4 regions of the Rhodoplanes sp. P11 genome follow, and region 1 is predicted to be linked to each of the others. Evidence: predicted binding sites of a transcription regulator. Region 1 holds the regulator's gene; each other region holds the start of a gene.
The links. The regulator LexA, encoded in region 1, represses DNA repair genes until DNA is damaged. The targets are predictions, from matches to a motif close to TGTTCNNNNTGTGTTCNG.
Positions count from the first base shown of each region.

Region 2: a site for LexA is predicted at 1,799-1,816, ahead of ACFQUV_RS02515 (putative DNA modification/repair radical SAM protein). Genes of this name have one in related genera too.
Region 3: a site for LexA is predicted at 1,912-1,929, ahead of uvrA (excinuclease ABC subunit UvrA). Genes of this name have one in related genera too.
Region 4: a site for LexA is predicted at 1,737-1,754, ahead of ACFQUV_RS01335 (PA0069 family radical SAM protein). Genes of this name have one in related genera too.

Region 1 is NZ_CAXWGY010000019.1:388,587-391,791, forward strand. Features, by position in the region: gene glp (gephyrin-like molybdotransferase Glp) at 1-1,131, shown strand, start outside; gene lexA (transcriptional repressor LexA) at 1,350-2,054, shown strand; gene ACFQUV_RS20950 (ComEC/Rec2 family competence protein) at 2,717-3,205, opposite strand, start outside.
Region 2 is NZ_CAXWGY010000001.1:550,745-553,949, reverse strand. Features, by position in the region: gene ACFQUV_RS02520 (UdgX family uracil-DNA binding protein) at 1-523, opposite strand, end outside; gene ACFQUV_RS02515 (putative DNA modification/repair radical SAM protein) at 526-1,785, opposite strand; gene ACFQUV_RS02510 (hypothetical protein) at 2,052-2,246, shown strand; gene ACFQUV_RS02505 (LysR substrate-binding domain-containing protein) at 2,415-3,205, shown strand, end outside.
Region 3 is NZ_CAXWGY010000001.1:1,776,819-1,780,023, forward strand. Features, by position in the region: gene uvrA (excinuclease ABC subunit UvrA) at 1-1,850, opposite strand, end outside; gene ACFQUV_RS08065 (outer membrane protein) at 2,174-2,959, opposite strand; gene ACFQUV_RS08070 (outer membrane protein) at 3,183-3,205, opposite strand, start outside.
Region 4 is NZ_CAXWGY010000001.1:284,352-287,556, reverse strand. Features, by position in the region: gene ACFQUV_RS01345 (helix-turn-helix domain-containing GNAT family N-acetyltransferase) at 1-968, opposite strand, end outside; gene ACFQUV_RS01340 (glycosyl transferase) at 1,023-1,616, opposite strand; gene ACFQUV_RS01335 (PA0069 family radical SAM protein) at 1,776-2,960, shown strand; gene ACFQUV_RS01330 (hypothetical protein) at 3,077-3,205, shown strand, end outside.

The DNA of each region.
Region 1 (3,205 bases):
GCCGAGGCGCATGGCCGCGTGCTGGGCGAGGATCTCGCGGCCCGCCGCACCCAGCCGCCTGCCGACGTCTCCGCCATGGACGGCTGGGCGGTGCGCGGCGACGACGTCGTCGCCGGCCCCGCCACGCTGCGCATCGTCGGCGAGGTGCCGGCCGGCCGGCCGTTCGACGGCACGGTCGGTCCCGGAGAGGCGGCGCGCATCTTCACCGGCGGCGTGCTGCCGGAGGGCGCCGACACCGTGGTGATCCAGGAGGTATCGGCCCGCGACGGCGACCGCGTGACCTTCTCGACCGCCGGGGCGCCCGGACGCCATGTCCGGCGGCGCGGCCGCGATTTCTCGGAGGGCGACGTGCTGCTGCGCCGTGGCCGGCCCCTGACGATCCGCGACCTGGCGCTCGCCGCCGCCATGAACCACGCCAGCGTGCCGGCATATCGCCGGCCGCGCGTCGCGCTCGTCGCCACCGGCGACGAGCTGGTGGCGCCCGGCGCCGATCCCGGCCCCGGCCAGATCGTCCACTCCAACGGCTTCATGCTGGCGGCGCTCGCCCGCCGCGAGGGCGCCGAGGTGCTCGATCTCGGCATCGTGCCGGACCGCCTGGACGAGACCGTCGCGGCCATCCGGCGGGCACGCGCCGCCGCCGTCGACGTGCTGGTCACCACCGGCGGCGCCTCGGTGGGCGACTACGACATGGTGCAGGACGCCCTCACGGCCGAGGGCATGGCGCTCGCCTTCTGGAAGGTCGCCATGCGGCCCGGCAAGCCGCTGATGAGCGGCCGGCTCGGCCCGGTCCATGTGCTCGGGCTGCCCGGCAACCCGGTCTCGTCCTTCGTCGGCGCCGTTCTGTTCCTGGTGCCGCTGCTCCGCCGTCTCCAGGGCCGCGACGACGTCACGCTTGCGGTCGAGCCGGCGGTCGCCGCCCGTGACCTCAAGCCGAACGACGAGCGTGCCGACCATCTGCGCGCGACGCTCTCGGTCGACCCCGAGGGCCGGCTGGTCGCCACCCCGGTCGGCGATCAGGACAGCTCCCTCCTCGCCCCGCTCGGGCTGGCCGACGCCCTCCTGGTGCGCGAGCCGCATGCCGCCGCGGTTCCGGCGGGCGGCCTGTGTCGGGTGATTCGGCTTCCGGCCTGAGCGGTCGGGTATTCTCGGCGTCGCCGCGGCGTCCCCCGCCGCCGACATGATCTGTCGCTCTGCCAATCTCTTAGGGCTAATCTTTGGTCCTAGGGATTGCTCGATTCGATCGCCCGACATTAAAGGGTTGCGGAACACATAACGAACATATAGGGTATGTTCATGATTTGTTTAGGCGGTTCGGGTGAACTGCCTGGGCGGATGTCGGGGGACCTCACATGCTGACTCGGAAGCAGTTCGAGCTGTTGCGTTTCATCCACGAGCGACTGAAGGAGAGCGGCGTTCCGCCGTCGTTCGACGAGATGAAGGACGCGCTGGATCTGCGGTCGAAGTCCGGCATCCACCGGCTGATCACGGCGCTCGAGGAGCGTGGCTTCATCCGCCGGCTGCCCAACCGGGCCCGCGCCATCGAGGTGATCAAGCTGCCCGACACGGTCGGCCACGGCGCCATGGCGGTGCGGGCACGCGGCTTCACCCCGAGCGTCATCGAAGGCAATCTCGGCCGCGTCCGTCCTCCCGCCCCCGAGGAGGACGGCACCCGTCCGGTCGCCGTGCCGGTGATGGGGCGAATCGCCGCCGGCACGCCGATCGAGGCGATCCAATCCAGGAGCGCCATTCTCAACGTGCCGCCCGAGCTGCTGGGCGCCGGCGACCACTTCGCCCTCGAGGTGCGCGGCGACTCGATGATCGAGGCCGGCATCCTGGATGGCGACATCGCGCTGATCCGCCGCTCCGACAATGCCGACACCGGCGACATCGTGGTGGCGCTGGTGGACGACGAGGAAGCCACCCTCAAGCGCTTCCGCCGCCGCGGCGCCTCGATCGCGCTGGAGCCCGCCAACACCGCCTACGAGGTGCGCATCCTTCCCCCCAGTCGGGTGCGCATCCAGGGACGGCTGGTCGGCCTGATGCGCCGGTATTGAGAGAGAGACCGGCTGGACGCCCGGACGGCGGCTACGTTGCGCGACGGCACGAATGCGGCGCGCTGTGGACTCCGGGCTCGTGCACGAACCGATCGTGGATCGTGGACCGTGGCCCGGGTCGAGCGGAGCGACATCCGGGGCGGCTGTAGCCCGGGGTCGAGCCAGGCGAGACCCCAGGGATTCGGGGACGGGCGGTGAAAATCGTATCGCTTCCCGGGACCACCGCCGAACACCGCACCGGCAGCTCCGGATGTCGCGGTGCTCCATCCGGGCTACGGCCTCGTGCGGACGACGCCGGCCTCCGGCCTCTCGCCGTCATGGCGGGGCTCGCTTTGGCCATCCATCGTTCTGCGGCAGCCCTGTAGCCCGGGGTCGAGCCACGCGAGACCCCGGGGATTCGGGGACGGGCGGTGAAAATCGTATCGCTTCCCGGGACCATCGCCGAACACTGCACCGGCAGCCCCGGATGTCGCGGTGCTCCATCCGGGCTACGGCTTCAGGCGGCCGTGCCCGCTGCGCTGAAAACCGACCGTGGCCCGGGTCGGGCGGAGCGAATCCGGGGCGGGGCGAACTCATCCAGGGCGCCGGGTCGTGCTGTGCTCGGCCCGTCGAAGCGCTGTTTGCGCCGGCGCAACGCTGACCGATAGGTCCCGCCCCGGCCGTCAGGGCGCATCGTCACGGTCCGGGTCAGCGCTCGAACGGTCCGGGTCGGGACCCGAACGGTCCGGCGCGCCGCCAGCGGACATGCCTTTCGGTGCGGCGCTCACCGGGTCGGCGGTCGGCCCATCCTCGGCCTCGAGATCGTCCGTCTCTGGCGTCGCGTCCGGAAGGCGACGCGGCGGCTGCGGCATGGGCGTGACGCCGGTCGCCCCCGCTGCCGGATCGGGCCCCCGGGCCGCGATCGCCGGCGCCGGTGACCAGGGGCGATCCGTCCCGGCCAGGCGCGTCGGCACCACGACGAAGTCCTCGCCCACCCGCCGCAGCGCCAGGGCGCCGGTCTCCCGCAGCATCGCCCGGTCGATCACCATGGCCCGGCAGCCGGGCGGCGGATCGCGCGTCGACACGATCAGGGCGGCGCGCCGGCAGTCGTCGCCGAAGGCCGCGGCGGTGCGCGGCACCGCGACGGCGCTGCCGTCCGCGAGGTGCGCCAC
Region 2 (3,205 bases), on a different contig from region 1:
AGGCGGCGGTGCCGATCGGCGTCGCGATCAGCCAGTCCATGCCGGCGAAGCGATCGACGAAGAACGGCGCCGCGCGCCGCAGAACGTAATGCTGCGGCTCGAACCAGGCGACCGAGACGCTGCGCCCGTCCCTCTCGCAGGGCCGGAAGCGCAGGAAGGCATGCATCTTGTGGATGTCGCGGCGGACCGCGTGGGCATAGCCGGCGAGGCGCGCCACCACCGGGTCGGCCGGATTGGCGGCGAGGCCGCGGGCGCCCTGCACGATCCGCCACAGCACGTCGTAGAGGAGCGCGAAGCGATCGGCGGCGCGGTGGCAGATCGCGTCGTGCAGAAGCTCCGCATAGGCGCGCGGCACCGCGATCTCGGGGAGCGCTTCCGCGGCGGGCGGCGGCGGGAACAGCGAGGGTGCGTCGGGCGGCACGAAGGCGACGTCGCGCGGCGCCAGCACCGCGGCGAGGCAGCCACGGGCCGCCTCGCGAAAGGCGGCCTCGTCGGCATCGGGCGCGAGCCGCACGGCGTACATGGTCAGCCGAACAGGTCGAGCTGCACCGGCCGCGCCGCCGGGACGAGCCGGCGGCGCAGATGCGCCTCGTCGAGCAGCGCGGTCGGCCGCCAGTCGGCGGTGACGATGAAGGGCCGCGCCCGCGTCACGCCGCCGCCCGACAGCCGCGCCACGTCGGCGAGCCGCAGCCCACCGCTGCGCCGCGCCGCCAGGATGCGCTCGACCGCGCGGACACCGAGCCCCGGCACCCGCAGCAGCAGCTCGCGCGGCGCCCGGTTGACGTCGACCGGGAAGCGGCCGCGCTCCGCCAGCGCCCAGGCGAGCTTCGGATCGATGGCGGTGTCCAGCATGCCGGCAGGCGCGGCGGCGGCGAGCTCCGGCAGCGCGAAGCCGTAGAAGCGCAGCAGCCAGTCGGCCTGGTAGAGCCGGTGCTCGCGCACGAGCGGCGTCGCCGCCTGCGGCAGCCCGGCCGAGGGATGGCCGGTGGGGCTGAACGCCGCGTAGTACACGCGCTTGAGCGCATAGGAGGCGTAGAGCGACGTGGCGGTGCCGAGGATCGTGAGATCGTCGGCGCGGTCGGCCCCGACGATGATCTGGGTCGACTGGCCGGCCGGCGCGAAGCGCGGCGGCGGCGCCTTGCCGATCACGCCTGGCCCGCGGCGGCGCGCCGTCGCGGCATCCTCGATCAGCGTGCGGGTGGTGGCGAGCCCCGCCTTGATGCGGCCGGCGCTCTTCTCGGGCGCATAGGCGGCGAGCGACGCATCGCTCGGCAGCTCGACATTGAGCGACAGCCGGTCGGCCCAGCGGCCGGCCTCGGTCAGCAGCGTCGCGCTCGCCCCCGGGATGGTCTTGAGATGGATGTAGCCGCGAAAGCCGTGCGCGGTGCGCAGCGTCTTCGCCACCCGCACCATGTCCGCCATGGTGTCGTCCTCGCTGCGGGCGATGCCGGACGACAGGAACAGCCCCTCGATGCAGTTGCGGCGGTAGAGATCGAGGGTGAGCCGCACCACCTCGTCGACCGAGAAGCGGGCGCGCTCGACCGTGCTGGAGCGGCGGCTGACGCAATAGGCGCAATCGTAGCGGCAGAAATTGGTGAGCAGGATCTTCAGCAGCGACACGCAGCGGCCGTCCGGCGTGTAGGCGTGGCAGAGGCCCATTCCGTCGGTGGAGCCCAGCCCGCCGCTCCGCGACGTCCGCCGCGTCCCGCCCGAGGAGGCGCAAGAGGCATCGTACTTGGCCGCATCGGCCAGGATTTCGAGCTTTTGCAGGAGTGTCCGCGGCATCACCGGCACCGTGTGTTCTTGTTATGTTCTTTGTATGGCGAGCAGGCCGGGCGCGCAAGCCCGGGGTGCAGCTCTCCGGCCGGTTGGCGCGCCAGGCCAGCGGCCCGGGCGGAACGCTGTCAACCACCTCGTATCGGCTTGATGGCGCGTCTGTTTCCCGATGAGCGCCGCTCATCCGGAGACGAATGTCCCGCGTTTGCCGGCGGGCTTCGGGCGGTGTCGGATGCACCCCCGGTCGGCCTGCGCCGGCCCGCGAGGGATGCGAGATGCTCCGTCGATGGAGTCGCCTTCTCCTGGCCTGGCTGGCCTGGCTGGCCCGCCCGAGCAGCGAGGCCGTCGATCGACGCATCGGCGTCCTGCTGGAGCGGCGCGGCTTCCGCTTCGACGACGCTTTCGAGCGCGAGATCGAGCGCGACGTGCTGGCCACAGCTCCACGATGCTGGCACGGGCCGCCGCCGTGATGACCGCCCGCCGTCCACTGCGGCCGAAGCGGGGACGAGGCGGACGCCTTGGTATACTGATCAGTGAATGGACGCGGTTCGGCCCCGACGGCAGAGTCGGGGCCGCGCGCCCTCGGCGAGTCCGGTGCGGCGCGACGGCCTCGGCCTCCGCCGCGGCGACTCGGGTCCATGGTTCGCAACCTGCCGCCACTCAGCGCGCTGGAGATGTTCGAGGCCGCCGCGCGGCGGCTGAGCTTCAAGCGCGCCGCCGAGGATCTCGGCGTGACGCCGAGCGCCGTCAGTCATGCGGTGCAGGGCCTGGAGGTCCGGCTCGGTCTGCGGCTGTTCCACCGCGACCAGCACGGCCTGCGGCTGTCGGCAGCCGGTGGCGCCTACCTGCCGCAGGTCAGCGCGGCGCTGGCGGCGCTCGCGCAGGCCACCGACCAGGCGACCGGCCGCCGGCCCGGCGGCGCGGTGTCGATCACCGTCGCGCCGACCTTCGCGTCGCACTGGCTGGTGCCGCGGCTCGCCCGCTTCGCGGCGCGCCGCCCCGACATCGCGATCGCGCTCGACACCTCGCGGCAGGTGGTCGACCTGGCGCGTGAAGGCATCGATCTCGCCATCCGGCTGAGCGAGGCGCGGACGACGCGGGGACGCTGGACCCGGCTGATGGGCGAGACGCTGGTGCCGGTCTGCGCGCCGGCGCTCGCGACGTCGCTCGGCGAGACCGGGTGGCCCGACCTGCTGCGGCGGGCACCGCTGCTGCACGTCACCACCACCTCGGCCGATTGGGACGCCTACCTGGCGGCGACCGGAACACCGCGCGGGCGGCTCGGGGCCGGCCTGCGGGTCGATTCGATCCAGATGGCGTTCGAGGCTGCGGCGCGCGGTCTCGGCATCGCGCTCGGCCGTCATCCGCTGGTCGATCATCATCTGGCGGAAGGACGCCTGATGGCGCTGCCGGCTCCGCGCGTGCCGGC
Region 3 (3,205 bases), on a different contig from region 1:
TCGCGCAGCCGCCGCAGCGTCTCGATCAGGCGGGCGTTGTCGCGCTGGTGCAGGCCGATCGAGGGCTCGTCCAGCACATAGAGCACGCCGGTGAGGCCGGAGCCGATCTGCGAGGCGAGGCGGATGCGCTGGCTCTCGCCACCGCTGAGCGTGCCGGAGGCGCGCGCCAGCGTGAGATAGTCGAGGCCGACATCGTTCAGGAAGGTCAGGCGCTCGCGGATCTCCTTGAGGATGCGGGTGGCGATCTCGTTCTGCTTGGGCGTCAGCCGCTTCGGCAGCGCCGTGAACCAAGCGCCGGCGCGCCGCACCGACAGCGCCGCCACCTCGCCGATGTGCAGGCCGTCGACCTTCACGGCGAGCGCCTCGGGCTTCAGGCGGTGGCCCTGGCAGGATGCGCACGGGATCGCGGTGAAGTACTTGCCGATCTCCTCGCGCGCCCACTCGCTCTCGGTCTCGCGCCAGCGCCGCTCGAGATTGCGCACCACGCCTTCGAACGGCTTCTTGGTCTCGTAGGCCCGCATGCTGTCGTCGTAGACGAAGCGGATCTCGTCGTCGCCGGAGCCGTACAGGATCGCCTCCTGGGCGCGCTTCGGCAGCTCCTTCCACTTGGTGTCGAGAGTGAAGCGGTAGTGCTTCGCCAGCGCTTCCAGGGTCTGGACATAGTAGGGCGACGACGACTTCGCCCACGGCGCGACGGCGCCGCGCTTCAGCGTCACCTCCTTGTCGGGCACCACGAGGTCGGGGTCGATCTTCTGGTCGAGGCCGAGGCCGCCGCAGGACGGGCAGGCGCCGTGCGGTGAGTTGAACGAGAACAGCCGCGGCTCGATCTCGGGGATCGTGAAGCCCGACACCGGGCAGGCGAACTTTTCCGAGAAGACGATGCGGTTGGCGTCCGCCGCCGCGGCCGCGGCGAGCTTGGTGGTCTTCGCGTCGGGCTTGGCGGCATTCTCGACGCGCTCCCTCCCCCCTTGTGGGGGAGGGGCGGGGAGGGGGGTAGCCCCGGACGCCGTCCCATGCCGCTTACCCCCCTCCCGACCCCCCTTCGGGTGGTCGACCTCCCCCACAAGGAGGGAGGTAACGGAAGAAGGGACCGGCGCCCCGTCGGCGAACTCCACCACGGCCAGGCCGTCGGCGAGCTTGAGGGCCGTCTCGAACGATTCGGCGAGGCGCGTGGCGATGTCGGGCCGCACCACGATGCGGTCCACCACCACGTCGATGTCGTGCTTGAGCTTCTTGTCGAGCGCAGGGGCCGCGGCGATCTCGTGGAAGGCGCCGTCGATCTTGACCCGCTGAAAGCCCTTCTTGAGCAGGTCGGCCAGCTCCTTGCGGTACTCGCCCTTGCGGCCGCGCACCAGCGGCGCCAGCAGATAGAGCCGCGTGCCCTCCGGCAGCGCCATCACCCGGTCGACCATCTGGGACACCGTCTGGCTCTCGATCGGCAGGCCGGTGGCGGGCGAGTAGGGCACGCCGACGCGCGCCCACAGGAGCCGCATGTAGTCGTAGATCTCGGTGACGGTGCCCACCGTCGAGCGCGGGTTCTTGGACGTCGTCTTCTGCTCGATCGAGATGGCGGGCGACAGGCCGTCGATCTGGTCGACGTCCGGCTTCTGCATCATCTCCAGGAACTGGCGCGCATAGGCCGACAGCGACTCGACGTAGCGGCGCTGGCCCTCGGCATAGATGGTATCGAAGGCGAGCGACGATTTGCCGGAGCCGGACAGCCCGGTGAACACGACGAGCTTGTCGCGCGGCAGGTCGACGTCGACGGACTTCAGATTGTGCTCGCGGGCGCCGCGGATGGAGATCACCCGGCCGTCGGGCCGGCGCGGCTTGTCGAACAGGTCGGTCATTGGGCACCGGATTCGGTCCTGGGCGGCACGAGGACCTGGCCCGGACGGGGGTGACGGTGCCCGGAACTTAATGAGAACGGACGCGGAGCGCCAGCACCCTCGCGGTTGTCAACAGCGGCGCGTGCGAGCGGCGCTCGTAGGGCGCAGGGGCGAGCCGCGGCCTCACCTCCAACCATGGTGGCGGGATGGGGCCGTCACGGCCGGTGGCCGCCACGGATTTTGCGGGTCGGGCCGCCCCGGAAAAGCAGAAGCCCCGGCCTGGGCACCGGGGCTTCCACCATCAGGAGAGGCTTACGATTGAGACTTCAGTCGAGACATGGCGATCAGTAGCGCGCCATCACCGGAGCGCCACCGCCGAAGCGGTAGTTCAGGCCGATCTTGGCGGTGTGGATGCCGTTGAGGTCGTGATCCCACGAATAGGCGAGGCCGTCGCCGGGATTGATGCCGGTGACCGTCTGGGTGCCGTTGGTGCCGATGTACATGTACTCGGCCTTGATGCTCCAGTTCAGGTCGAACGCCCACTCGATGCCGCCGCCGACCGTCCAGGTGGCCTTGGTCTCGCTCGCGGAGGCCGCCATGGTCTGGAGTCCCCAGCCGTCGTAGATCGCAGTCTCGACGTTCACGAAGGCCGCGCCGCCCTTCACGTAGATCATGGCGCGATCCCACGAGTAGCCGAGGCGGCCGGTGATCATGCCGTACCAATCGCCGATCTTCGCCGACGACAGCACGCCCGGCGCGACCGCGCCGTTGTTGGCCAGGATCGGATCGTACGCGGAGCCTTCCAGGCTGAGGTAGCCGATTTCGCCTTCGAGGCCGAGCACGAAGGGCGAGCCGACCGGCTGCCAGTTGCAGCCCACCGTGCCACCGCCGATGAAGCTCGAGTCGGCCTTGTAGCCCCAGCCCCCGACGGCGGTGTAGCCGTTCAGGTCCCACGCGGTGACGTCACCGTCGGCCCACGCGCCGCCCACATAGCCGCCGATGTAGCAGCCAGTCCACGAGAACACAGGCGCGATGACCGGCGGTGCCTTGACGGGCATGCGCATATCGGCCGCAGAGGCGACGCCGGCCATGGCCAGGATGGCGGCGCTCGCGAGCAGAACCTTCTTCATGGGAACCCCCCTCTCGGAAAAGATGTCTCAGCATAGATCGAGGCGGGTTGTGGAAGGTGACATTTTCGCCACAACTCCCGGAAAGATCCGCGCTATACGCAACTAGACCGATCAGTCTAGTCGTGGGGCTTCAGCCATGATGCCGGAGGCGTGCCGTTGGCATGATGAGAGCCCCGGGGCGGAACCCCGGGGCTCGATTGGCGCGCGAAGGCGTGCGTGATGATCAGTAACGGGCCATGACCGGCG
Region 4 (3,205 bases), on a different contig from region 1:
TCGAGTTCCCACGTCTCGCCCAGCAGATCGTGGCCGAAGGTGCAGTGCGGCTCCTGCCGCACGAGCGTGAAGCCCGCCGCCGCGTAGAGACCGCGTGCCTCGTCGAGAATGCTCTGTGTCCACAGCGAGACCTTGCGGTACCCGCAGGCGCGGGCGAAGCGGACGCATTCGTCCACCAGCCGGCGGCCGAGGCCGAGCCCGCGTGCCTGCGGCAGCACCAACAGCAGCCGCAGCTTGGCAACGCCGCCGCCGCCGTCGACCAGGAACACGCTGCCGACCGGGACACCGTCGCGCTCGGCGATCCAGCAGCGCTCGCGCTCCGCCTCGAAGTTGCGCAGGAACGTCGCGACGATGTCGGCCACCAGCGCCTCGAAAGCCGGACCCCAACCGCGTTCCGCCGCGTAGCTGGCGCCGTGGCTCGCCAGCACGAAGCCCATGTCGCCCGCCCGGTGGGAACGCAGGACGAGGGCCGGGGACGCGGGCGGCTCCGACGCCAGTAGACTCTCGACCGTGTCCATCGCCTCCACCAGCCGTTGCTGGTCGGCTTCGGCGAGGGGGGCCAGCAGGCTCGCCACCTTCGCGGCGGAGCGGTGATCCAGGGTGGCGAACGCCGTCTCGCCCGCCCGGCCGAGCGTCAGCAGGCTGCGGCGGGCGTCGTCCGGCGACGGGTTGCGGGCGACCAGGCCGGCCTTCTCGAACCGCTTGAGGATGCGGCTCAGATAGCCGTGGTCGAGGCCGAGCGCGCCGGCGATCGCGGTCGCCGTGGTGCCGGGGGCGCGGCCGATCTCGTAGAGCACGCGCGCCTCGGTGAGCGAGAACGCGGTGCCGACCATGCCGCTCTGGAGCAGGCCGATCCGGCGCGTGTAGGCCCGATTGAAGCGCCGCACGGAGTCGATTCGGGCGGCGGCCGGCGCCGCAGTGGTCGGCGGCGTGGTGGACGGGGCGATGGTGGTCGGGAGCACGGTCATGGCGGCCCTCCGGGCGAAGGAAGGCCGTGAGCGTCCCATCAATAGTTGACCAGGTCAACTAACTTCGATCGGCTCGTCCGGTGGACGGATGACTGTGCTGCGCAGCCGCACCAGCCGCCGGCCCAGCCGTCCCAGCAGCGCGGCCTCGGGATCGTCCGCCGCCGGGTGGCCGCCGACCGCGTCGTAGAGCCGGCGGTGAATCAGCAATCCCTGATCCGGCGACGGACGGCGCCGCAGGGCGTCGCGCAGCACCGCCCAGGCCTGGCCGGTGACGGAGCCGGCGGGTGCGGCCGGCTCGGCCCGGAACACCGCGGCGGTCTCCATTTGGCCACGCCGCTCGGCAGCCTCGACGAAGCGGGTCGTCTCCTCGATCCAGCCGCCGTCCGGCATCGTGCCGGGGCGCAGGAACATGAGCCAGGCCGAGCGGGCCGCGGCCGCCGCCTCGCGCAGCCGATGATCGAGCGGCGCCGTGGAAACCAGCACGGTGCAGCCGGCGATCTCGGCCACCTTGGCGGTCTCGTCGCGCGAGCCGCCCTCCGCCACCACCACGTCGCGGACCGTGCCGGCGACGGCGCCGCTCACCAGCACCGAGAGGGTGCGGACCAGCGCCCGTTCGCAGTCACGGGCCGGGATGACGACGCTCAGCATGGTGGGGTGCGACCTCTCTGCGCCGTCCGTAGCACGGTAACGCCGGGAGATCACGCCGGCTCTGCACTGTTGGGCCGGCTGAACGTAGAGGGTGCGCACGAGGCAACGCTCACACGGATTTGTTCTTGCTTTGTTCAGGTCGTCGCCTACATTGAGCCCATGAGCGCAGCCCCCGCCCTTCGCCGTCGTTCCGATCCGGCCGGTCTTCATCCGGCTCGCCCCGATCCGGCTCGCCCTGATCCGGCTGGTCTCGATCCGGCTTGGCCGGTCCCGGCCATCGCGCCCGAGCGGCGCCGCGGCCGCGGCGCGGTGTCGAACCCGACCGGCCGCTACGAGCCGCTCGCCCGCGTCGCCTTCGACGACGGCTGGCAGAGCCTGGAGGAGCTGCCGCCCTTCACCACCACGGTGGCCACCGATACCGCCCGCAAGGTGATCACCCGCAACGAGTCGCCCGACATCTCGTTCGACCGCTCGATCAACCCGTATCGCGGCTGCGAGCACGGCTGCGTCTACTGCTTCGCGCGGCCGACCCATGCGTATCTGGGCCTGTCGCCGGGCCTCGACTTCGAATCGAAGCTGTTCATGAAGCCGGACGCGCCGGAGCTGCTGGCGCGTGAGCTCGCCGCCAAGGGCTACGCGCCGAAGACCATCGCGATCGGCACCAACACCGACCCCTATCAGCCGATCGAGCGCAAGACCGGGCTGATGCGGCGCATCCTGGAGGTGCTGGAGGCGGCGGGCCATCCGGTCGGCATCGTCACCAAGTCGGATCTGATCCTGCGCGACGTCGATATTCTCGCCAGGATGGCCGAGCGCCGGCTGGTGCGGGTCGCTTTGTCGGTCACCACTCTCGATCGCGGTCTCGCCCGCACCATGGAGCCGCGGGCACCGACGCCGCCGCGGCGGCTCGCAGCCCTGCGCGGGCTCGCCGAGGCGGGCGTGCCCACCACCGTGATGGTGGCGCCGGTGATCCCGGCCATCAACGACGCCGAGATCGAGCGCATCCTGGACGCGGCGGCCGCCGCCGGCGTCGAGAGCGCCGGCTATGTGCTGCTGCGGCTGCCGCTGGAGGTGCGCGATCTGTTCCAGGACTGGCTGCGCACCCACTATCCCGATCGCGAGCGACGGGTGTTCACCCTGATGCGCCAGATGCGCGGCGGCAAGGACTACGACGCGACCTTCGGGCGCCGGATGACCGGCTCCGGCCCCTATGCCTGGATGCTCGGCCGCCGCTTCGAGACCGCCTGCGCGCGCCTCGGCCTCAACCTGTCGCGCACGCCGCTGACCACCGAGCACTTCGTGCCGCCCCGCGATCCGACGGCGCGCCAGCTCGAGCTGTTCTGATCCTCGGGCCGCACCGCAGTCCGCCGGTCGGCCGTGTCGAGACTCGCTGTAACGTTACGGCGGCCGGCCGCGAACTCCTTGATGATCGCCATCGGGCGATCGAGGAGGATCAGACAATGATCGGTAAGATATCGACCGTGGTGACGACCGTGCTGGTGTCGGGCCTGCTGACGCTGCCGGCGATGGCGCAGAACGCGCATCAGTATCAGGGCGGCCCGAAGACCCCGGTGCCGCACACGATGACT